DNA from 4 places in the Bacillus sp. HSf4 genome. Region 3 is predicted to be linked to each of the others. Evidence: predicted binding sites of a transcription regulator. Region 3 holds the regulator's gene; each other region holds the start of a gene.
The links. Region 3 encodes LexA, which represses DNA repair genes until DNA is damaged. Its sites were predicted from a motif close to CGAACATATGTTCG; they were not measured.
Positions count from the first base shown of each region.

Region 1: P3X63_RS06170 (YhjD family protein) is a predicted target of LexA. The motif match lies at 1,587-1,600, and genes of this name have one in related genera.
Region 2: recA (recombinase RecA) is a predicted target of LexA. The motif match lies at 3,634-3,647, and genes of this name have one in related genera.
Region 4: ruvA (Holliday junction branch migration protein RuvA) is a predicted target of LexA. The motif match lies at 3,155-3,168, and genes of this name have one in related genera.

Region 1 covers NZ_CP120679.1:1,205,598-1,211,174, reverse strand. The annotation lists gene P3X63_RS06185 (S8 family peptidase) at 1-228, shown strand, start outside; gene lepB (signal peptidase I) at 282-797, opposite strand; gene P3X63_RS06175 (TVP38/TMEM64 family protein) at 810-1,421, opposite strand; gene P3X63_RS06170 (YhjD family protein) at 1,626-1,991, shown strand; gene P3X63_RS06165 (competence protein ComK) at 1,985-2,563, opposite strand; gene P3X63_RS06160 (IDEAL domain-containing protein) at 2,840-3,073, shown strand; gene P3X63_RS06155 (SDR family oxidoreductase) at 3,139-3,996, opposite strand; gene P3X63_RS06150 (FAD-dependent oxidoreductase) at 4,131-5,577, shown strand, end outside.
Region 2 covers NZ_CP120679.1:1,881,538-1,887,114, forward strand. The annotation lists gene P3X63_RS09585 (YmfK family protein) at 1-722, shown strand, start outside; gene P3X63_RS09590 (helix-turn-helix domain-containing protein) at 740-1,636, shown strand; gene pgsA (CDP-diacylglycerol--glycerol-3-phosphate 3-phosphatidyltransferase) at 1,698-2,279, shown strand; gene P3X63_RS09600 (competence/damage-inducible protein A) at 2,299-3,549, shown strand; gene recA (recombinase RecA) at 3,721-4,758, shown strand; gene rny (ribonuclease Y) at 5,100-5,577, shown strand, end outside.
Region 3 covers NZ_CP120679.1:2,030,761-2,036,337, forward strand. The annotation lists gene P3X63_RS10405 (peptidase G2 autoproteolytic cleavage domain-containing protein) at 1-1,631, shown strand, start outside; gene lexA (transcriptional repressor LexA) at 1,863-2,486, opposite strand; gene yneA (cell division suppressor protein YneA) at 2,642-2,953, shown strand; gene P3X63_RS10420 (YneB family resolvase-like protein) at 2,973-3,662, shown strand; gene P3X63_RS10425 (DUF896 domain-containing protein) at 3,679-3,912, shown strand; gene tkt (transketolase) at 4,079-5,577, shown strand, end outside.
Region 4 covers NZ_CP120679.1:2,935,878-2,941,454, reverse strand. The annotation lists gene P3X63_RS15195 (poly-gamma-glutamate hydrolase family protein) at 1-538, shown strand, start outside; gene P3X63_RS15190 (DinB family protein) at 599-1,063, shown strand; gene P3X63_RS15185 (small acid-soluble spore protein H) at 1,154-1,333, shown strand; gene P3X63_RS15180 (hypothetical protein) at 1,472-1,600, opposite strand; gene P3X63_RS15175 (protein kinase domain-containing protein) at 1,681-2,319, opposite strand; gene P3X63_RS15170 (intercompartmental signaling factor BofC) at 2,630-3,103, shown strand; gene ruvA (Holliday junction branch migration protein RuvA) at 3,234-3,839, shown strand; gene ruvB (Holliday junction branch migration DNA helicase RuvB) at 3,850-4,854, shown strand; gene P3X63_RS15155 (DUF2905 domain-containing protein) at 4,847-5,047, shown strand; gene queA (tRNA preQ1(34) S-adenosylmethionine ribosyltransferase-isomerase QueA) at 5,082-5,577, shown strand, end outside.

The DNA of each region.
Region 1 (5,577 bases), 830 kb from region 3:
CTTGCTGGGAATGATAAAACAAAGCTGCAAAAACGGCTGGACAACGTAAAAAAGAAAGCCGCCGCATACACACAAAAAGTGAAAACAGCAAAAGCCAAAGTCAAAACGGCTGAACAAAGAAGAACGAAAAAAACAAAATCAGCCGCACAATCAGCGGTCAACAAGCTGAAAGCATCGGCTGAAAAAACGAAACTGCAAAAACGGCTGAACGCGATTAAGCTGAAGTAAGACGAAAAAACCTTTAAGGAGCCGCCTTAAAGGTTTTTCATCTGTCTGAATTTTCACTTCTCATCGATTTTTTCCGCGACAATACCGACAATGTCCTTATCTGATACAAAGCCGAAATGGCGGCTGTCATTGCTGTGGATTCTGTTGTCTCCGAGCACGAAGTAATGGTTTGCCGGAATTTTCTCCTCTCCCGTCACTTCCTTGAGCGTAAAATCCCCGGTCAGGTCTCCGCCTGCCGTAACAGCTTTCAAGTCGTCCAGATAGGGCTCTTTGATCTTTTTTTCATTAATGTAAAGCTGATCATCTTCATATCTGAGCGTTTCTCCGGGAAGTCCGATGACCCGTTTGATGAATATATCTTTTTCAGGTCCTTTAAACAGCACGATATCAAACCTGCCGATCGTTTGAAAATGATGGGCGAACCGGTTGATCAAAAGCTTGTTGCCCTCCTGAAACGTTGGGTTCATGCTGACTCCCTCGACCTTATACTCAATAAAGACGGCATTTTTCACCTGAATTCCAATGATGATGAAAAGGACTCCGGCTATGACCCAAAAACGTTTTTTCAATACTATGTCCCCCTAGTCATTCTCTCTCTGGCTGAATTTCACATTCAGACGATGTTCAACCCGTTTTCCGGCGTACCATAAAATCAAAATCACGATCATGACCCCGGCTGTTCTTAAAGGCTGTGTAAACAGCGCCTTCAGGTCATGGCCAACGAAGCTCACCATAAAAATCATCACGGACTTTCCGCACAGCACCGCAAGCGAAAAGGGCAGCAGGCTGATTCTCGAAAGCCCGGCCACAACATTCACCGCGGCAGAAGGTGTGAACGGAAAACAGAGCAGCAGAAACAAAGGACCGAAGCCCCGTTTTTCCACCCAGATCATCAGCTTTTTCACAGACGGATGCCTGCGGATAAATCCAAGAGCTTTTTGCTGGCCGAAATGGCGGATGAAGAGGAAAACGGCGATCGAGCCCGCAGATGCTCCGATCCAAGTCAAGATGAATCCCTGCCATAAACCGAACGAATTGACATTGGCAACCACAAACACAATCAGCGGCAAAAACGGAAGAAGCGCTTCAATGAACGGCAGCAGTATGGCAACAAAAGGACCAAAAGCCCGATAGCTCTGAAAAAAGTCTGCTAAATTCTCTTCTGTAAAATAACTAAAAAATTGCTCCACCATTTATTCTCCTCGAGACGGTTGTCTACTTCTATTCTACACGTTAACAGAAAAACTTTAAATCATCTGTCTTCAGCAGTTTCTGTATTAGTCTGATTCAACCATAACATTTTAGTCATTTTTTCCCGTTCTTGAAAAAAGAACAGCTTTTCGTGTAAAATAAAAACAAGAACAAACGTTCCTAACACAAGAAAGAGGAGAAATGCCATGACAAGAATTCCCGCCGACATCAGGGACACGATTGAAAAGGCGATTTACCTTCCGATGGCCATCAGCATATTAAATCGGGATTTCAGCATCATCCAGCAGGGGCCGTTCAAGCTGAAAGATCCTTATCTGCGCCTGATTGAGCAGGCGCTGAAGCTGGCTCAGCGCGATTTACACGATGTCAAAAACGATTTGCGAAAACGAAACGTCAAAGTTCATGAAGTGTCCCGGGACGAAGCGTTTACGATGTATTCCTTCATCTATGAAGGATACGAGGAGGAGCACAATTACTTCAACCCCCGCATTCGCAATCAGGTCGCCGCGCTTTTGGAGCACTATTTATTCGCGGCTGAACCCGGTCAGTAGCGCTTTTTCAGCTCTCTGAGGATGAACTCGTAGATCAGCTGGTTTCGGTCTTCTTTCGGATAAAGCATAAATTCCTGCTTTTTCTGCATGGCTCCGCCTTCAATCCTGTCCTGAAATTTGGTTCTCAGCCATGCCGTTCGGTAAACCTGATTCTCGAAAGATGTGATGGACACGGGCAGCTCCAACGTTTCCCCGTTCACAAACGTGACGCATGTATTGTCATATTTCGCCGCGCAAAATTCGTGAACATGTGCATGGGAAAGCCACCCGCACTGAGGCCTCGTTGAGGAGAATGTGGGAAAAAGAAAAATGTTGTTTGAATGGTCCACCATGATCGGCGGCTTGTGGGAAACCTTAATCACTTCATACGTGCCGGCTTTTCTTCCGGCATAGCTTGAGCCGAAATAACGGCAGCTTCTTTCTATGATTTGAAAAGGTCTCATATTGACCCTGAATGTCCTTTCGGTTTCAAGTACTTTTGAAGCGGGTATTTCCCCCTCTCCCAGAGGCAGAACGGCCATTGTCGAACGGTTTACTTCATACGAATCCATTGTCATATCCTCTGTGCTCATCAGCATGATCCTCCTAAACATTAGTAAATTTATACTATTAATCTAACATTATCCTCTAAAAAACGACAGGATTTTTTCCAATTAATTTGAAAATATGTTTTTACAATTCCATTTTTATTTTTTATTCTGCCAAACTTGCTTTTTTGTGTCCGAATTTACAAACTTTTATTATCATAAAACATGCTTACTCAAATAATTTTCTAAAAATTATAAATACTTATTGATTTTTTGATGTGTAATCCATATACTATAAAAAAGGCATCAGGGGGAATCTTTATGAAAGAGAAAAAATCGTACGCTGAGCTCATGAAGTCCCGCAACACCCAAAAGGTAAAAGAACTTGATGTAACCATCATGGATATCTACATCCAAATGGTCCTTGATGAATCGTTGTTTAAACGTCGGTTGAACATGCTGAAAGAGAAGATCGACGAGGCATTAGACAAAGGAGACGAACAATCTTTCCTTGAACTTTCAAGAGAATATACAGCGTTGACATTACACGCATAACAGCCAATCCCGCCAGGATTGGCTTTTTTATGGAAAAAAGGTCAAGTGCGTCCGCATTGACCTTTTTATCCGTTTATAATGGTTCCGCCGTTGACATGAAGAACCTGACCGGTCATGTAAGAGGAATCATCACTGGCCAAAAACAGATAGCTCGGCGCTACCTCAACCGGCTGTCCCGGGCGCCCCATCGGCGTCGTCGAACCGAACACCTCGACTTCCCTTTCGGTAAATGTCGACGGAATGAGCGGCGTCCAAATCGGTCCCGGAGCAACCCCGTTGACGCGGATGCCCTGATCAACGAGCGACAATGCGAGAGAACGGGTAAATGATGTAATCGCCCCTTTTGTCGACGAATAATCGATCAGCCTTTCATTTCCGGCATACGCCGTAATAGACGTCGTATTGATAATCGAGCTGCCTTTTTTCAAATGGGGCAGGACGGCTTTTGTCAAATAAAACATCGAAAAAATATTCGTTTGAAACGTCCTGATCAGCTGATGGCTTGTGATTTTGTCGATTCCCTTCTGCGGATGCTGTTCAGCCGCATTATTGACCAAAATATCGATCGTCGGAAACGCTTCTTTCGCCTGACGGACGACCTCATTGCAAAAGGCTTCGTCCCCGATGTCTCCGGCAATCAGTAAACACCCGACACCTTCTTGTTCGACATAGCCTTTTGTTTCCTCTGCATCACGGTGCTCATTGAAATAAACGATGACCACATTTGCGCCTTCCTTTGCAAACAAAACGGACACCGCCCGGCCGATTCCGCTGTCTCCCCCAGTAATGATCGCGGTTTTCCCAGCAAGTTTTTTGGCCGGTTTCGGGCGGTCAAAAACAGGGCGGGGATTCATCAAATACTCCAGCCCGGGCTGCTGGGTCTGGTGCTGGGGAGGCAGTACTTTTTTCGGCTGTTTACTCAAAACAATTCCTCCTTCACATCAATGTAACCTTACTATTTTATGAACTATATCATGTTTTATCCAATTCATTTTCATGCATGAATGTTTTGTAATTGGAAAATTTAAGAACAACTTAAATTTTGGAGGGACCCCTTGTGAATCAAGAAAAACTGCCGGACTCACCCGAATCGTTTTGGAGAGACAGCACAGTGTTTCCCGAATTTCCGTGCCTCTCAGAAGATGTGAAAACAGATGTCGCAATCATCGGGGGCGGGATGACCGGAATCACAACGGCTTATATGCTGACAAAAAAAGGGTATAGCGTCGTTTTGATTGATGCAGACCGCATATTGAATGGAACGACGGGACATACGACGGCGAAAATCACCGCCCAGCACGACCTGATTTATGATGAGCTGATCAACCATATCGGAATGCCGAATGCCAGGGTCTATTATGAAGCAAATCTCCAGGCGCTTTCATACATTAAAAACCTTGTGCTTGAGCAGAACATCCCCTGTGATTTTGAAGAACAAGACGCCTGCATTTATACGACGGAAGAGCAATCGGCAGAAAAAATCAAAAAAGAGTATGAGGCTTACAAAAAGCTCGGAATCGACCGCGATTTCATCAAAGACCTTCCCGTCGCCATCGATATTAAGGCCGGTCTTGTCATGAAAAATCAAGCCCAGTTTCATCCGCTTTATTACTTAAAACATCTTGTCGAGAACATCCAGCAAGCCGGGGGAAAAATTTTTGAAAACACGGCCGCCAAGGAAATCAAAGAAGGCGACCGCCCAAAAGTGCTGACCAGAAGCGGACAGCAGATCTTCAGCGACTATGTCGTGTGCTGCACGCATTTTCCGTTTCATGATAAAAAAGGCTTCTATTTTGCAAGGCTTGAGCCGAGCCGCTCCTACGTCCTGGCTGTCAAACCTAAACAACCGTACCCGGGCGGCATGTATTTAAGCATTGACCAGCCTTCCCGCTCCCTGCGTTCGGTTGTGATCGGCGGCGAGAAAATGGTTCTCGTCGGCGGCGAAAGCCATAAAACCGGCCAGGGAAAAGACACAATCGAACATTATCAGGCATTGGAATCATTTGCAGAAGGTGTTCTCGGCATCGAAGACATCCCCTACCGCTGGTCGACACAGGATTTAATCAGCCTTGATAAAATCCCTTATATCGGGCCGATTTATCCGAAGGAAAAGCGGATTCTTGTCGCAACAGGATTTAAGAAGTGGGGCATGACGTCAAGCACGCTCGCCGCGCAAATCATGACCGACCATATCACAAACGAAAGCAATCCTTATCAGGAGGTCTTTACACCTGCCCGTTTTCATCCTGATCCGGGCATAAAAAAAGCGATGTCCTACAACGCGGATGTCGCAAAGCATTTTGTTGAAGGAAAGCTCGAACAGCCGATCCGGAAGCCGGAAGACCTCGCCCCCGGAGAAGGAGCGGTCGTGGCGATCGGCGGCAAGCGGGCCGGCGCCTATCGCGATGACTACGGACAGCTTCATACGGTCGATACGACCTGCACCCACATGGGCTGCGAGGTCGAATGGAATGACGGGGAACGGACATGGGACTGCCCGTGCC
Region 2 (5,577 bases), 150 kb from region 3:
CCTCTTTATTGGGGATGCTTTCAATCAATATTGTGACCATTAACGGCGTTGATACTTCAAGAAGGGGCCTTTTGTTAAAATGCCGTCATATAGATCAGATTAAGCGCCTGGAATCCATTTTGAACACGATGGAAACGATTAAAGTGACGAAGCTGAGAGAACCGAAATTAAGAGACCGTCTCGCTGTCAGACACGGCCGCTATATTCAGCGGGATGCCGATGATAAAAAAACGTTCCGTTTTGAACGCGCCGAGCTCGGCCTGCTCGTCGATTTTATGGCCGAATTGTTTAAAAAAGACGGGCACAAGCTGATCGGGATCCGCGGGATGCCCCGCGTCGGCAAGACGGAGTCGATCGTCGCTTCAAGCGTATGTGCGAGCAAAAGATGGCTTTTCGTATCATCTACACTTTTGAAGCAAACGATCAGAAGCCAGCTGATTGCCGATGAGTACAGTCCGGAGAATGTGTTTATACTGGACGGCATTGTCTCGACCAGAAGGGGATCTGAGCGCCACCTGCAGCTCGTCAGCGAAATTATGCGGCTTCCCGCGACCAAAGTTGTCGAGCATCCGGATATTTTCGTGCAGAATACGGAATATACGATGGATGATTTTGATTACATTATCGAATTGCGTAACAGCCCTGACGAGGTTATTACATATGAACATGCCGAGGAACCGCAAATGTTTGACCATTCTGGTTTTTCCGGTTTTGATTTTTAAAATGGAAGGTGTTTGTTGTGACTGAACTAGGAAATCGGCTGAAAGAAGCCAGAGAGGAAAAAGGGATGTCATTGGACGATCTTCAGGCGGCGACAAAAATCCAAAAACGATATTTAACAGCGCTTGAAGAAGGAAACTATGACGTTATTCCGGGGAAATTTTATGTAAGAGCCTTTATTAAACAGTATGCGGAAGCTGTCGGACTGAATTCAGAGCTCTTATTTGAAGAGTATAAAAAGGATATCCCCAATTCCTACAATGATGAGGTTTCTGATAAGCTATCTTCGATCAAGCCGCAGAGGGAACTTCCGAAGTCTGCGTCAAAAGCGCTTGAACTTCTGCCCACACTGCTTGTCTCGGCCGGGGTTATCGTTGTCGTTGTGATCATTTACGTCATCATCCAGGCCGTAAACGGCGGCGGCAATCAGCAGTCCGCCGAACAGCCAAAAACAGAAGAGTCGCAAAGCAAGTACGACGTCTCCAAGGATTCGCCGCTGACAAAAAAAAATCAGAAAGATGAAGATGCTCAGCAAAACAGCGGGGAGAAAAAAACCGATTCAGCGTCAGACGAAAAGAATGAGCTGAGCATTAAAGCCGCAGGCAGTGAAGGATCTTCCACAACATATGAAGTATCCGGCGCCGACAAGCTTGAGCTTGAGGTCAAAGCAACGGCGGATTCCTGGGTAAGGGTGCGGGATGCGAAAGGAAGCTCCCTTAAAGAAGGAATGATGAAAAAAGGGGAAACCTTTAAGAAAAATATAACCGATCAGGAACAGGTTGATCTGCGGATCGGATATGCGCCAGGCGTTGAAATAAAAATCAACGGAGAAGCTCTTTCCTACGAACTTGATCCTAAATCGGTGATGACGCAAAACATAACGATTCAAAATAAAAAGGAGGAAAAGTCATCTTAAATGCCGGATGACTTTTTCTTGCGTCCATCATTTGCAAAACGATACATATGGAGGAACCTTTATGTTTAACTTACCGAATAAAATCACGCTTTCAAGAATCGCATTAATTCCCATTTTCATGATCATCATGCTTGTCCCGTTTCCATGGGGATCCATCTCGTTTGGAAGCGAATCGATTCCGGTCGCCCATTTGGTCGGCGCCCTTTTGTTCATCTTCGCCTCTGTTACCGATTGGGTTGACGGCTATTACGCGAGAAAGCTGAACCTTGTGACGAATTTTGGGAAGTTTCTTGATCCGCTTGCGGACAAGCTCCTCGTTTCATCGGCATTGATTATTTTGGTTCAGTATCATCTCGCACCGGCATGGATGGCGATCATCATCATCAGCCGCGAATTTGCCGTGACGGGACTCCGCCTCGTGCTTGCGGGAACGGGAGAAGTCGTGGCGGCAAACATGCTTGGAAAAGTGAAAACGTGGGCGCAGATCATTGCCATTTCGGCTCTCTTGCTTCACAATCTTCCATTCGAGCTCGTATCATTCCCGTTCGGCTCCCTTGCGCTATGGGTCGCTGTCTTTTTCACCGTCGTATCAGGCTGGGATTATTTCGCCAAAAACTGGGATGCTTTAAAAACATCAGACTAAACATGGGGAAGTGGAGAACATGAAATTGGAAAGAAAAGCGGAAATCATCGCTGTCGGATCTGAGCTTCTGCTCGGACAAATCGCCAATACGAACGCGCAGTTTATCAGCAAACAGCTGGCTGAAATCGGCATTAATGTCTTTTATCACACAGCGGTCGGTGACAACCCCGAGCGTCTCAAGCAAGTCATTCAAACCGCACAGGAAAGATCTGATTTTATTATTTTCTCAGGCGGGCTTGGACCGACGAAAGACGATTTGACAAAAGAAACGATCGCAGAGGTTGTCGGGCGTCCCCTTGAGCTTGATGAGAAGGCCTTTCAATCGATTGAGGATTACTTTAAAAAAACGAACCGGACGATGTCGCCGAATAATCGCAAACAGGCGCTGATTTTGAAGGGATCGGACGTCCTGCCGAACCGGTTCGGCATGGCGCCGGGGATGCTTTTGGAGCATGAGTCCCGTTTTTACATGCTTCTTCCCGGTCCGCCGAAAGAGCTTGAACCGATGTTTGAACATGAAGCGAAGCCGCTGATTTTGGAAAAGCTCGGCTCAAAAGAAAAAATCGTTTCAAGGGTGCTGCGGTTCTTTGGAATCGGTGAATCCCAGCTTGAAACGGATTTGGAAGATCTCATCGATGCGCAGACAAATCCGACGATCGCCCCTTTGGCGGCAGACGGGGAAGTCACCCTCCGGCTGACGGCAAAGCATGCCGATCCGGATGAAACAAGCCGTCTGCTGAAAGAAACGGAAGACCGCATTTTAGAGCGCGTCGGCGAATTCTTTTACGGGTATGATGATACATCGCTCGTGGAAGAGCTTGCGAAGGCCTGCACCCGAAAAGGGGTGACTCTGGCGGCTGCGGAAAGCTTTACTGGAGGGCTCTTTTCCAGCTGGCTGACGGAAATAAGCGGTGCCAGTGAATATTTCAAAGGCGGTGCTGTCTGCTATACGAACGAATTGAAGGTTTCAGCCGCCGGCGTCTCCGAAGATACGCTGAACCGCTTTGGCGCTGTCAGCGCGCAGTGCGCAAAAGAGCTTGCAAAAGGCATCAGAGCGAAAACCGGAAGCGATATCGGCATCAGCTTTACGGGAGTGGCCGGACCTAACACCCAGGAAGGCCACCCGGCCGGAAAAGTATATATCGGCATCTCTCAAAAAGGCAAAACAGAAGAGGCCTTTGAATTCATGTTCGCCGGTTCCCGGTCCGGCGTCCGGAAACGGTCCGCCAAATACGGCTGCCACCTTTTGCTGAAAATGCTGGAAAAATAACCGACAACAGTTTTTTCGGAAGATCTTCCTTTTAAAAAAGAACATTCCGCTTTTCGGAAAAGCATTTTTCATTTCTAAAAAAATCGAATATGCGTTCGCTTTTTTCTTGGCAAATCCACGGAAACAAGGTATAGTAGATATAGCGGAAGCGATAAAGGAGGAAAAAATAGAATGAGTGATCGTCAGGCAGCCTTAGACATGGCGCTTAAACAAATAGAAAAACAGTTTGGTAAAGGTTCGATTATGAAGCTCGGTGAACAAACCGAAACAAGAATTTCAACTGTTCCGAGCGGCTCTTTAGCGCTCGATGCGGCTCTTGGAGTGGGCGGATATCCGCGCGGACGGATTATTGAAGTATACGGCCCGGAAAGTTCCGGTAAAACGACGGTGGCGCTTCATGCGATTGCCGAAGTCCAGCAGCAGGGCGGACAGGCGGCGTTCATAGATGCGGAACACGCGCTTGACCCGGTTTACGCTCAAAAGCTCGGCGTCAACATTGACGAGCTCCTGCTGTCACAGCCTGACACAGGGGAGCAGGCGCTGGAAATCGCCGAAGCCCTTGTCAGAAGCGGAGCAGTGGACATCGTTGTCATTGACTCTGTCGCAGCTCTTGTCCCGAAAGCGGAAATCGAAGGAGATATGGGAGACTCCCATGTCGGCTTACAGGCGAGGCTGATGTCCCAAGCGCTTCGGAAGCTTTCCGGCGCGATCAATAAATCGAAGACCATCGCGATCTTCATTAACCAGATCCGTGAAAAAGTCGGTGTGATGTTCGGCAATCCGGAGACGACTCCGGGCGGAAGAGCGCTGAAATTCTATTCTTCCGTACGCCTTGAAGTTCGCCGCGCCGAACAGCTGAAACAGGGGAATGACGTCATGGGGAACAAGACGAAAATTAAAGTCGTCAAAAACAAAGTGGCGCCTCCATTCCGGACAGCTGAAGTGGACATTATGTACGGTGAAGGGATTTCAAAAGAAGGGGAAATCATTGACCTCGGCACAGAGCTTGATATCGTGCAGAAAAGTGGAGCATGGTACTCTTATGAGGATGAACGCCTTGGACAGGGCCGTGAAAACGCCAAGCAGTTCCTGAAAGAAAACAAGGACGTGCTTCTGACGATCCAAGAGCAGATCAGGGAGCACTACGGATTGGATACCGGCGCCTCGGCTCCTAAAGATGAAGAAGTTCAGGAAGAGCTCGAATTTTAATCATCAACCATATGTGAAAAGGCTGCTGGCCCCGTGTCAGGCAGCCTTTTGCTTTTGATCTCCCCGGCGAACCCCCCTTCATTTTTCCCGGGGGAATTTGAAAAAGGCGAATATCTTTCCAAACGTTAAGACCGTAAGCTTGACAAGTATTTCCCACACAATTACAATGAAATTGTATCACTTGTTTTTCTTAACATGATTGATAAACATTTAAACTTGACAAGGGCAGTGAAGCTTCTTCATTCCCTGTGAAGGTTCTGTATGTTGAGAAGAAAGTACAATGTACATGCCGACACTTACTTTTAGCAAGAAACAAGTTCATAGCAAGAGGAGGTGAAAGTATGAGTCCTTTAACCATTCTCATCTCCATTTTGCTGAGCCTATTCTGTTTAGTTGTTGGCTACTATGTTCGTAAAATCATTGCCGAAGCAAAAATTTCAGGTGCGCGTAATGCAGCCGAACAAATTCTTGGAGACGCAAAGCGGGATGCTGAAGCGTTGAAAAAAGAAGCCCTTCTTGAAGCAAAGGACGAGATTCACACGCTTCGGATAGAAGCTGAACAAGAAGTTCGTGAAAGACGAAATGAGCTTCAAAAACAAGAAAACCGTTTACTTCAAAAGGAAGAGAACCTTGACCGAAAAGACGAATCATTAGATAAACGGGAAGCGATGTTGGAGAAGAAAGATCATTCTCTGAATGAACGACAACAACATATTGAAGAGATGGAAAGCAAAGTGGATGAAATGATTCGTATGCAGCAGTCGGAATTGGAGCGTATTTCAAGTCTGACTCGTGATGAAGCGAAGCAAATCATTCTGG
Region 3 (5,577 bases):
TTATTTCAAACTGCTATTCTGCAGCCCCTCGCGGCACAGAGCACGCCGAAGGCATGGCCAACTCCAACGGTATCGAGATTGATGATGGGTCAAAGCATGTCTGGCTTTTAAACAACGTGACAAGCGGAAACATTCGCGGGGTAGAAGTGAAAGCCCATGAAATGTGGCCGGCTTCTCAAAATGTCCATATTATCGGCCATATATCCTACCGGGATGTCCGCGCGTTTGACCTTCGGCATATCGGCCACCACCAGGCATCAGATCCGGAAAGCACCACAGCATACGATGTAACGCTTATTGATTGTACAGCGGTCGAGCCAGTCTTCAATTCTCTGTATGAGAGTGTGACCCCAAGAGCACTCGTTGTTTCAGCCTATAAAAATGTTTATATAAGCGGATTCACAGCGATCGGAAATCCGGATTACGACTATGGCGGCTATCCTGTAGTAGCATTGCAGTACCGAAGTCAAAACATTACGATCAATGGGATTAAGATTCGCGGATTTAAAAAGGCCGGCATCGATATTCGTTTATTGGGAGGGGCAAATCAAACCGATCATATCAAAATATCAAACTTTGATTTTTATCATTCAGCTCCAATCGGAATATCGATCGGAGGCGGACTCTATAACGTGAATATTATGAACGGAACCATGATAACAGAAGGCGGGACAGCAGGGATCCAGTCTCCGAATAGTCAGGCTGTCATCATCGGCGTTTTGGCGGAAGGGTACAGCGCCGCTGCATCCATTAAAGGTCAAACCTACCAGCAGATGCCCGTCAATTTAAAGGGCGGAGCCCAGATTGCAACCACCTCCGGTTTTGCATTTAATCAAACAAGCGCCGTTATTGCCGGAACCGGGGATATTACGGCAAAAGGTGAAAGAAATGCGGTCATCGGAGCTTCGGGCGGTTCCAGCACAGAGGGCTCCCGCGCATTTGTCACAGCTTCAAACAACTCTCATATTACAGGCAACGGCGTATCCAGAACGATACTTTCATCAGAAAGCATTACACTTGAAGAGCCGTACACTGTGGCCGGAGGTCACCAGTCAATCAAATGGCTCCTTGACTCCCGTTATGGAAATGGAGCATTTGCGGGGGCGGTAACCTCTTCATTAACCGGCTATGGAGAGTATTTTGAGAGTGAAAGCGGGCAGTTGATCGATACAGGCACCATCGTCACTTTAAAAGGAGAAAAAATAGCCCCTGCCCAAAGCGGAAATGATTTGCTGGGGGTTGTGTCAGAAACGACAGCTTTTGTTTCTGGGGCATCCAGCTTTGTCTGGCAGCGCCGCTATTTGACAAATGAGTTCGGCGGATTGATTGATGAAGAGGTAACCGATCATGAGACAGGGGAGCTGATTCGCCTCCCGAAACAAAATCCGGACTATAACGAGTCTTTGGAAGGGAGCTATCTGTCACGCGATGTCAGAGATGAATGGCATGTCGTCGGGCTTTTGGGCAGACAGTATGTACGTATTGACGGCACAGTGCGGCAAGGAGATTATTTAGGAGCGATTGACGGCATAGGGACAAAAGCAACTGAAGGTTCTTGGAAGGTGATCAAAATAACTTCTCCGTACACTCCTGAAAAAGGATACGGAATCGCTCTCGCCTTGATCAAATAGCGGGCGCCATAAAAACGGTCAGGAGAAAAACATTTTAAACATGAAGATTTATAAAAGTTTCCTGTGTGCAAAAATTTTGTTGACTATCAATAAATCATCATAGATAATGGACTTGTAAGCATATTATGAATTCCTCTTTTTCAGGTTCGCCCCCCAAAACAGCGGGAAGGGATGAACCTGATTTTTTTTGATATCAAAAAGGCCGCCGGTAAACCGGCAGCCGCTGCATCATTAGTGAACGGTTCTGAAGACGCCGATCACTTTTCCGAGAATGGTCACATTTTGCAGAATGATAGGCTCCATCGTGGGATTTTCAGGCTGCAGGCGGATGTGAGTCTTTTCTTTGAAAAACCGCTTGACGGTCGCTTCATCTTCTTCGGTCATGGCCACGACGATATCCCCGTTGTTGGCTGTGTTCTGCTGTTTGACAATCACATAGTCTTTATCAAGTATTCCCGCATCAATCATGCTTTCCCCCATGATCTCAAGCATGAAAACATGCTCGTCCGGCGGTGCCAGGCGGTCGGGAAGGGGAAAGTACTCCTCGATATTTTCCACAGCTGTAATCGGCGTCCCGGCTGTCACCTTTCCAATAACGGGAACGTTGACCACCTGGTTTTGCGGAATGTGAATGTCTTCTTCGGTATCCAGTATTTCGATGGCTCTCGGCTTTGTCGGGTCTCTTCTGATCAGTCCCTTTGTTTCAAGCCTTGCCAAGTGGCCGTGTACGGTTGAACTTGATGCAAGGCCGACCGCTTCGCCGATTTCCCTGACGGAAGGCGGGTAACCTTTGCGTTTCACTTCTTCCTTAATGAAACGCAAAATATCAAGTTGTCTTTTTGATAGCTTCGTCATGTTCTGCACCTCAAAACGTCGATTTTAGGTAGATTATAGCATGTTTTACCTCCAAGTACAAACATAGGTTCGAAAAAACGTTTGACAGAAACGTGTGTTCGTATGTATACTGAAAACACAAAAAGCGAACAAATATTCTGTTTGGGGTGATGGATTTGAAAAGGGAATCGTTGGTTTTCGTCGGTCTGCTTACTGCTGTGATCAGCTGCTGTATTCTGTTTTTGTCTCTTGCCGGGAAAATGGAGGAAAACAAGCAATATGTTAAAATAGAGGTGCAGGAAGGCGATACGTTATGGGAGCTTGCCGATCGCATCGAAGGCGGGAAAAACGCTGATAAACAAAAGTTCATTGAGTGGGTTGCCGACAAAAACGGCCTTTCGACGTCCGTCATCAGGCCGGGCGACGTTTTGATCCTTCCGGTAACCAAGCAGCACTCCCACCGGTATCAGCTTGCAGTCGTAGAATAATAAGGATGAGGGGATTTCTATGAACGCGATTATATACACCAGGGTGAGCACGTCAAAAGAGCAGCAGGAAACCTCCTTAAAACGGCAGGAAGAGGAGCTTGCAGCGCTTGCCGCCGAACACGGCATGACCGTTGTAAAGGTCATTTCAGAACAGGCGAGCGGATATGAGATGGACCGCGACGGCGTATTCGAACTGCTGGAAGAACTCAAAAGCTCAAGAGTAGATGCGGTCTTAATCCAGGATGACACAAGGCTTGGCAGGGGAAATGCAAAAATTGCCCTCCTTCACTGCTTATATAAAGAAGGCGTTCAAATTTATACGCTTGCTCACAGGGGCCGGCTGGAACTTTCCGAGGCGGACTCGATGGTGTTGGAAATTGTCAGCATCGTTGAGGAATATCAGCGGAAAATACATAACCTGAAAATTAAAAGAGGCATGAAAAAGGCGGTCGAAAACGGCTACCGTCCGGAAAGAAATTTGAAAAACCGGCATGAGGGAAGCGGAAGAGAACGGATCGAAGCACCGCTTTCGGAAATCATCCGGCTCAGGGAAAACAAGCTGACGTTTGCAGAGATTGCAGCCGTGCTGAGAGGCTTCGGCTACAGCATTTCAAAGGCAACAGTGCACCGCCGCTATCAGGAGTATAAAGAGGGACAGGTTCATTTGTTGTCAAATGGAAGCGAATTTAGTAGTATGAATGAGAAATAAACCAAAGGAGCATGTTATGATTTCCAAAGAAAAAATAGCCAGGATTAATGAGCTTGCGAAAAAATCAAAAACCGGCTCTTTAACAGACAAAGAAAAAGCGGAACAGCAGAAGCTCCGCCAGGAATACCTGCAAGGTGTCCGCGCTTCTATGAAAAACACGCTGAAAAATGTAACCATTGTTGACCCGGAAGGCAACGATGTGACGCCGGAAAAGCTCAAACAAGAAAAAAACAAGCGCGGGCTCCATTAATTTTAGGGAATACGTCAATATCGTATTCCTTTTTTGTATATACTACTGTTGTTTAAAATAACTGCAAATCATCATTTTTCAGCCGTCTTTTGAGACGAAATGGTTGTGAAAACTGATGGGTAGATTTATGATAAGGAAGTAGAGTACATACAGGAAGGGGATTAAAATGAAAACGATTGAATCAAAATCTGTCGCAACGATCCGGACTCTATCCATAGATGCGATTGAAAAAGCAAAATCCGGCCACCCGGGCATGCCAATGGGTACAGCTCCGATGGCTTATGCGCTTTGGACAAAAATGATGAACGTGAACCCGGAAAACCCAAATTGGTTTAACAGAGACCGGTTTGTGTTATCTGCCGGACACGGTTCAATGCTGCTTTACAGCATGCTGCATTTAAGCGGATATGACGTATCAATGGAAGATCTGAAGAATTTCCGCCAATGGGGAAGCAAAACTCCCGGACATCCTGAATTCGGTCATACTCCAGGGGTCGACGCGACGACAGGGCCGCTTGGCCAAGGAATCGCAATGGCTGTCGGTATGGCGCTTGCAGAACGCCATCTTGCGGAAACCTACAACCGTAATGAATATCGTGTCGTTGACCATTATACATACAGTATTTGCGGTGACGGAGATTTAATGGAAGGAATTTCCTCAGAAGCGGCTTCACTTGCCGGACATCTGAAGCTTGGCCGTTTAATCGTTCTTTATGATTCCAACGATATTTCTCTTGACGGAGATCTGGACCGTTCCTTCTCTGAAAATGTGAAACAGCGCTTTGAAGCGATGAAATGGGAAGTGCTGTATGTTGAGGACGGGAATAACATTGAAGAAATTACAGCTGCGATCGAAAAAGCAAAGCAGAATGTAGATCAGCCGACACTAATTGAAGTCAAAACAACGATCGGTTACGGTTCTCCAAACCGGGCTGGAACTTCCGGTGTTCACGGCGCTCCTCTCGGTGCAGAAGAAGCCGGTCTGACAAAAGAAGCATATAAGTGGACATATGAAGAGGATTTCTACGTTCCTTCCGAAGTCTACGATCATTTTAAAGAAACGGTCAAGGAAGCCGGCAAACGCAAAGAACAGGAATGGAACGAGCTGTTCGCCGCATACAAGAAAGCCCATCCGGATCTTGCAGAACAGCTTGAACTGGCAATGAAAGGAGAGCTTCCTGCAGGTTGGGATAAGGAAGTTCCCGTTTATGAGAAAGGAAGCAGCCTGGCTTCACGCGCATCTTCCGGCGAAGTCCTGAACGGAATCGCCAAAAAAGTGCCATATTTCTTTGGCGGATCAGCTGATTTGGCCGGTTCCAATAAGACGACGATCAAAGACGGCGGAGACTTTTCTGCGAAAGACTATGCCGGCAGAAACATCTGGTTCGGAGTCCGCGAATTTGCGATGGGAGCGGCTTTAAACGGAATGGCTCTTCACGGCGGCCTTCGCGTATTTGGCGGCACATTCTTCGTCTTTTCTGACTATTTGAGACCTGCGATCCGTCTTGCAGCCTTAATGGGGCTTCCGGTCACATATGTGTTTACACATGACAGCATCGCAGTGGGAGAAGACGGACCGACACATGAGCCGATTGAACAGCTCGCATCGCTGCGCGCCCTTCCAAACCTGTCTGTCATCAGACCTGCCGACGGAAATGAAACGGC
Region 4 (5,577 bases), 910 kb from region 3:
TGAAGAAGCGGGAAGCAGGTGCTTAATCTTTTCACCCCACGGCGGGAGAATCGAAGGCGGGGTCAGCGAGCTTGTCCGCGCTTTTAACGATGATTACTCGACTTATTTATTCGAAGGAAAAAAGGATGAGAATAATTCAGATCTGCATATCACAAGCACAAATTTTGACGAGCCGCTCGCATTGCAAAAAATAAAAGAACACCGTTATACGATCGCTTTTCACGGCTATTCAGGCGATCGTCGGCACACATTGGTGGGCGGCACCGACAGAAAGCTCGCCAAAGCCATCGTCAGATCGCTTAAAAAATATGATTTTTCCGCAGAACTGGTCGAAGTAGACGGTAGATTTGCCGGAACGGATACTGAGAACATCAACAATGAAAGCAGCTCAGGCATGAGTGTGCAGCTGGAAATCAGCACGGCGCAACGAAAAGCATTTTTTGAAGACTTTGATTATCAGGACAGGGAAGAAACAAAAACAAGAAAGTTCTACAGGTATGTCAAAGCGGTTCGAAAAGTTTTGGAAGACAAATGTTGAAAACATTCAGGTAAAAGATGTTATTCTAAAACTGTATCAACATAAAGGGGGAATGAGAAGGTGGAGCGCAAAGACCGTATCGTTCAGGAATTTTTATCACATCGCAGTGTCACAGAAGAGCTGATTCAAAAGATTGATGATGAACACATGGATTACAAACCGACCGAAACTTCAATGTCAGCCAGAGATCTCATCACACATATGCTGCATTCATTTTATCGATTTGCTTTGACAGCCAAGGAAGGAACCCCGGAAGGCTTTAAAAGGAAATTGGAAGACCCTGAGACAAGCCTTGCCGAGCTGGCGCAAGCGTATACGGAAAAAACGAAACAATTGCTTGAATCGTTTACAGATGAGGAATTGGATCGTGAAATTGACTTGACCAAGATGTTCGGCCGTAAAGTGGCTGCTGAACAGCTCGTCCAGCTTGCCGTTGGCCATGAGATTCACCATAAGGGCAACCTATTTGTGTATGTGCGCGAAATGGGGCATACCGACCTGCCTTTATACGTCAAGCTTCGCTGACCGCGAGTGTGTCCTGAAAAACCGGCCAATATGAATATGAAAGCAAGAGGGAGCGCACATTATGAATAAAATCTAAAGGAGGATTTTATGATGAATACACAGCGCGCCCAAGAGATCGTTGAATCTCCGGTGATGGTCGATGTCACTTACAACGGCCGGCCGATTTATATTCAGCATGTCGATCAGCAAAACGGAACGGCCAGAATCTATCCGCTCGGACAGCCTGAGAACGAACAGGAAGTACCGCTTGCAAACCTACAGGAGCAATAAAAACGAAACAAAGCGATCCCCTTTTCTTGAAAGGGGATTTTTTTATTCGCTGATATAAGCGGAAAAGCCGCTATTTTTGCCTCGTCACATCTGCGGTGTATTTGTTGCTCAGCTAAAAAGCGCTTTAGCGGGGACGTGTTAATTAATGAATTTCACAATGCCTCTGAATGCGAATCTCAGCACATAATATAAAGGCTCGATCAGATCAAGCAGAAACCAATAATCCGATTCGGCATGTTCCCGCCGTTTTTTCTTTTTTAATCTCAATCTCGAATGCTCCTTTCAGGAGAGTGTTATTTCTTCATACGAGGAATATTCCTTGAAGTTTCATGAGTTCGCTTTATCGGTCAAATTTTATTTTTTCTGGCGTCCCAACGTTTTTGGAGCCAGTTTTTTTTATAAAGAAACGCAATCATTTCCATCCATAATTTAGGGAGTTTTTGCGGGAACTTTCTCTTTTTATAATATCGATAGGCTGTTTTCAGATCATCCCACTGCCTGCATTCCTTTGTTTGCCGAAATCTGGCGACATCGATGACCTTTACCGCTCCGGACGGGGTCAGAATCAGGTTTCTAAGGTGAATGTCGGAAGGGTTTAATCCCTGCTGCCGGGCATAATGCAAAGCGCGGTCCACTTCCCGGATCATCTCTTCCTCGATAGGGATGCCTTGATTTAAACATTCGTAAAAAGTATGTCCTTTAATATATTCCATTAATATATATGAATGCCCTGTCTCATAAATATCAGGATAATACGGGGAATCAGCCAGTTTTTGATAGATCTCCGCTTCCTTTTGAGCGATGTCTGTGAATTCTGGGAAAAAGACTTTCAGCGCCATGTCTCTCCCGCACTCTTTCAGCTTAAAAACGTATGCGCTTCGTCCCTTCCCGATCAATTCTAAATCATCGGGCTTTTGGACAAGCTTGTTAAACCGCTTTTTCGTATCGTAGATTACTGCTTCTGAATATCTTTTCGCCTTTGTCACGCTGAGTCCACCTTCTTTTTAAAAAGAAACTCTATACTGCTTTTATACATGAGAACGGGCGGCTTTGCATCCTAAATGCTTCACATCTTCTCCATTGGCTTTAAAATGTAATCATTGTCATCGGTCTGTAAAATCATTGTATCCGGCATCCCCCGGGGCTTGAACAGGAAACGCATGCAGACGACTAATTTTTGCAAGCGTTGGTCAAACTAAGGGTAATATCTTGAAGGCAAAAAAGAAGGTGATATGTGTGGACAGCCTGAAATTATGGAAGAGAATCAGTTTGTTTGTCACCCTGGTGTTTACCGTTATGTTCAGTTTTCAGCAGGAAGCTGCAGGAAGATCGGCATCGGAGGCAAAGGAGCAGGACAGGGTGCACATTCAGTTTGAAAAGGTGTATTTAGACGGGGATGTTGGCATTGAAAACAAGGAAGAGCCGCTCGGTAAGGTGGAAGATGTAAAAGCCGCATATAAAGGATGGCAGCTTGTTGATCAAAAAAAAGGGTTCATGCTGTTTCGCAAGCAGGTGGATGACATCTCTCCTTTAAGCAAAACAAACGGCTATATCGGGGTGACGGAGGATGGCGTCATATCGACTTTTCACGGCCGTCCCGGCGTTTTGTCAGAGCCGATTCAATCGTTTTTTCAGATTGATATAAAGCGGCTTGAGAGCCGAATGGCGGATGACCTGCGCAAAGGGATTCCCTATCGGACGAAACATGAATTTCAGCATGTCATTGAAGCCGTAAAATCATCGGGAATTATGAAAGATATGAAGACATGACGCTGTTATGTCTTTTTTAGGGTGAAAAAAAACGTCCTGTTATGACTAGAGCGAACATATGTTAACTTTTTCATTCTAGCTTTGCCTGTTTTATGTTACAATGAAGAGCAGTCAAAGAGGTGAATGAACGTTGATCGAATTCGTAAAGGGCACCATTGATTATGTGTCGCCCCAGTATATTGTCATTGAGAACGGCGGAATCGGCTATCAAATTTATACGCCTAATCCGTTTATCTATAAAGAAAACAGCGAGGAAACGATTTATACATATCACTATGTGAGAGAAGATACAGCTGCTTTGTACGGCTTTTCGACACGGGAAGAAAAAATGCTGTTTACAAAATTGCTGAATGTAACGGGCATCGGCCCGAAAGGTGCGCTTGCGATCCTTGCTTCCGGTGATCCGGGTGCGGTGATTGAAGCGATCGAGAATGAAGATGAAGCGTTTTTGGTGAAGTTCCCCGGAGTGGGGAAAAAAACCGCCAGACAGATCATCCTCGATTTGAAAGGCAAATTGGCTGATGCCATTCCTGAAGCGGCGGCAAGTCTTTTCAACCACGAAGAGCGGGAAGAAGCCCATGAAGCTAAGACCGCTCTAGGGGAAGCGCTTGAAGCGTTGCAGGCGCTCGGCTACTCAGACCGCGAGATTAAAAAAGTTCAGCCTCACCTGAAAAAGGAAGAGGCGCTTTCAACAGATCAATATGTTAAAAAAGCATTACAAAAATTATTAAAGTAAGGTGATGTTCATGGATGAGCGGCTCGTATCAAGTGAACTAGACAACCATGAATCAGCGATTGAGCAAAGCCTGCGTCCGCAAAAACTGGCGCAGTACATCGGCCAGGAAAAAGTCAAAGACAATCTCAGGGTCTTCATCGAAGCCGCGAAAATGCGGGAGGAGACCTTGGACCACGTCTTGCTATACGGCCCTCCCGGATTGGGGAAAACGACCCTTGCCGCCATCATCGCCAATGAAATGGGGGTCAATTTCCGCACGACGTCAGGACCTGCAATCGAACGCCCCGGCGATTTGGCGGCGATTTTGACCGCCCTCGAACCCGGTGACGTTTTATTCATTGACGAAATCCACCGTCTGCACCGTTCGATTGAAGAGGTACTGTACCCGGCGATGGAGGATTTCTGCCTTGATATCGTCATCGGCAAAGGGCCGTCAGCCCGTTCTGTCAGGCTTGATCTGCCGCCTTTTACACTCGTCGGCGCGACGACCAGAGTCGGACTCTTGACCGCGCCTCTCAGAGACAGATTCGGTGTATTGTCAAGGCTTGAGTATTACACCCGGGATGAGCTGTCAGAAATCGTCGTCAGAACAGCCGAGCTGTTCGAGATTGACATCGACAGGCTTTCCTCTTTGGAAATCGCGCGGCGTTCAAGAGGAACGCCGCGGATCGCCAACAGGCTGCTGAGAAGGGTCAGGGATTTTGCCCAGGTTCTTGGAAACAGCTCCATCACAGAGGAAGTAGCCCTTGATGCACTTGAGCGCCTTCAAGTCGACAAGCTCGGGCTCGATCATATCGACCGCAAGCTGTTAATGGGGATGATCGAAAAATTCGGCGGCGGCCCCGTCGGCATCGATACGATCTCGGCGACGATCGGAGAGGAGTCCCATACGATTGAGGACGTTTACGAGCCGTACCTCCTGCAAATCGGCTTTATTCAAAGAACACCGCGGGGGCGGATTGTAACGCCGGATGTCTACAGCCATTTTAAAATGGAGGTTCCGAACCATGACTGAGTTTCCAAAGCTTTTGATGATTTTAGGCGCGGTCATTTTTGGCATTGGTTTATTCATGCAAGTCATCGGCAAGCTTCCGGGAGACATTTTTGTGAAAAAAGGAAACGTTACATTTTTCTTTCCTGTTGTTACATGCATTGTCATCAGCATCATCCTGTCCTTATTGTTTTCGATCTTCGGACGGATGAAATGAGACCAAAGTATATAGATAGAATAAGGTGAAAAAAATGAAAGTTGATTTATTTGATTTTGACCTGCCTGAACGCCTGATCGCCCAGGTTCCTTTAAAAGAACGGGATGCTTCAAGGCTGATGGTGCTGGATAAAGAAACGGGCGATATCACCCACAGTACATTTAAGCACATCCTTGATTTTTTGGAAGCCGGCGACTGTATCGTCCTGAACGATACAAGGGTTTTGCCGGCCCGTTTGTTCGGAGTGAAAGAGGAAACGGGTGCAAAGGTTGAGGTGCTTCTTTTGAAGCAGGAGGAAGGCGACGTGTGGGAAACGCTTGTCAAACCGGCGAAACGGGTGAAGCGGGGAACCGTTCTTACGTTCGGCGACGGTCGGCTGACGGCGGTCTGTACAGAAGAGCTTGACCACGGAGGACGAAAAATAGAATTCCGCTATAAAGGGATTTTTTACGAAGTCCTCGAATCTCTGGGAGAAATGCCGCTGCCTCCTTACATCAAAGAACAGCTTGATGACAAGGAGCGCTATCAGA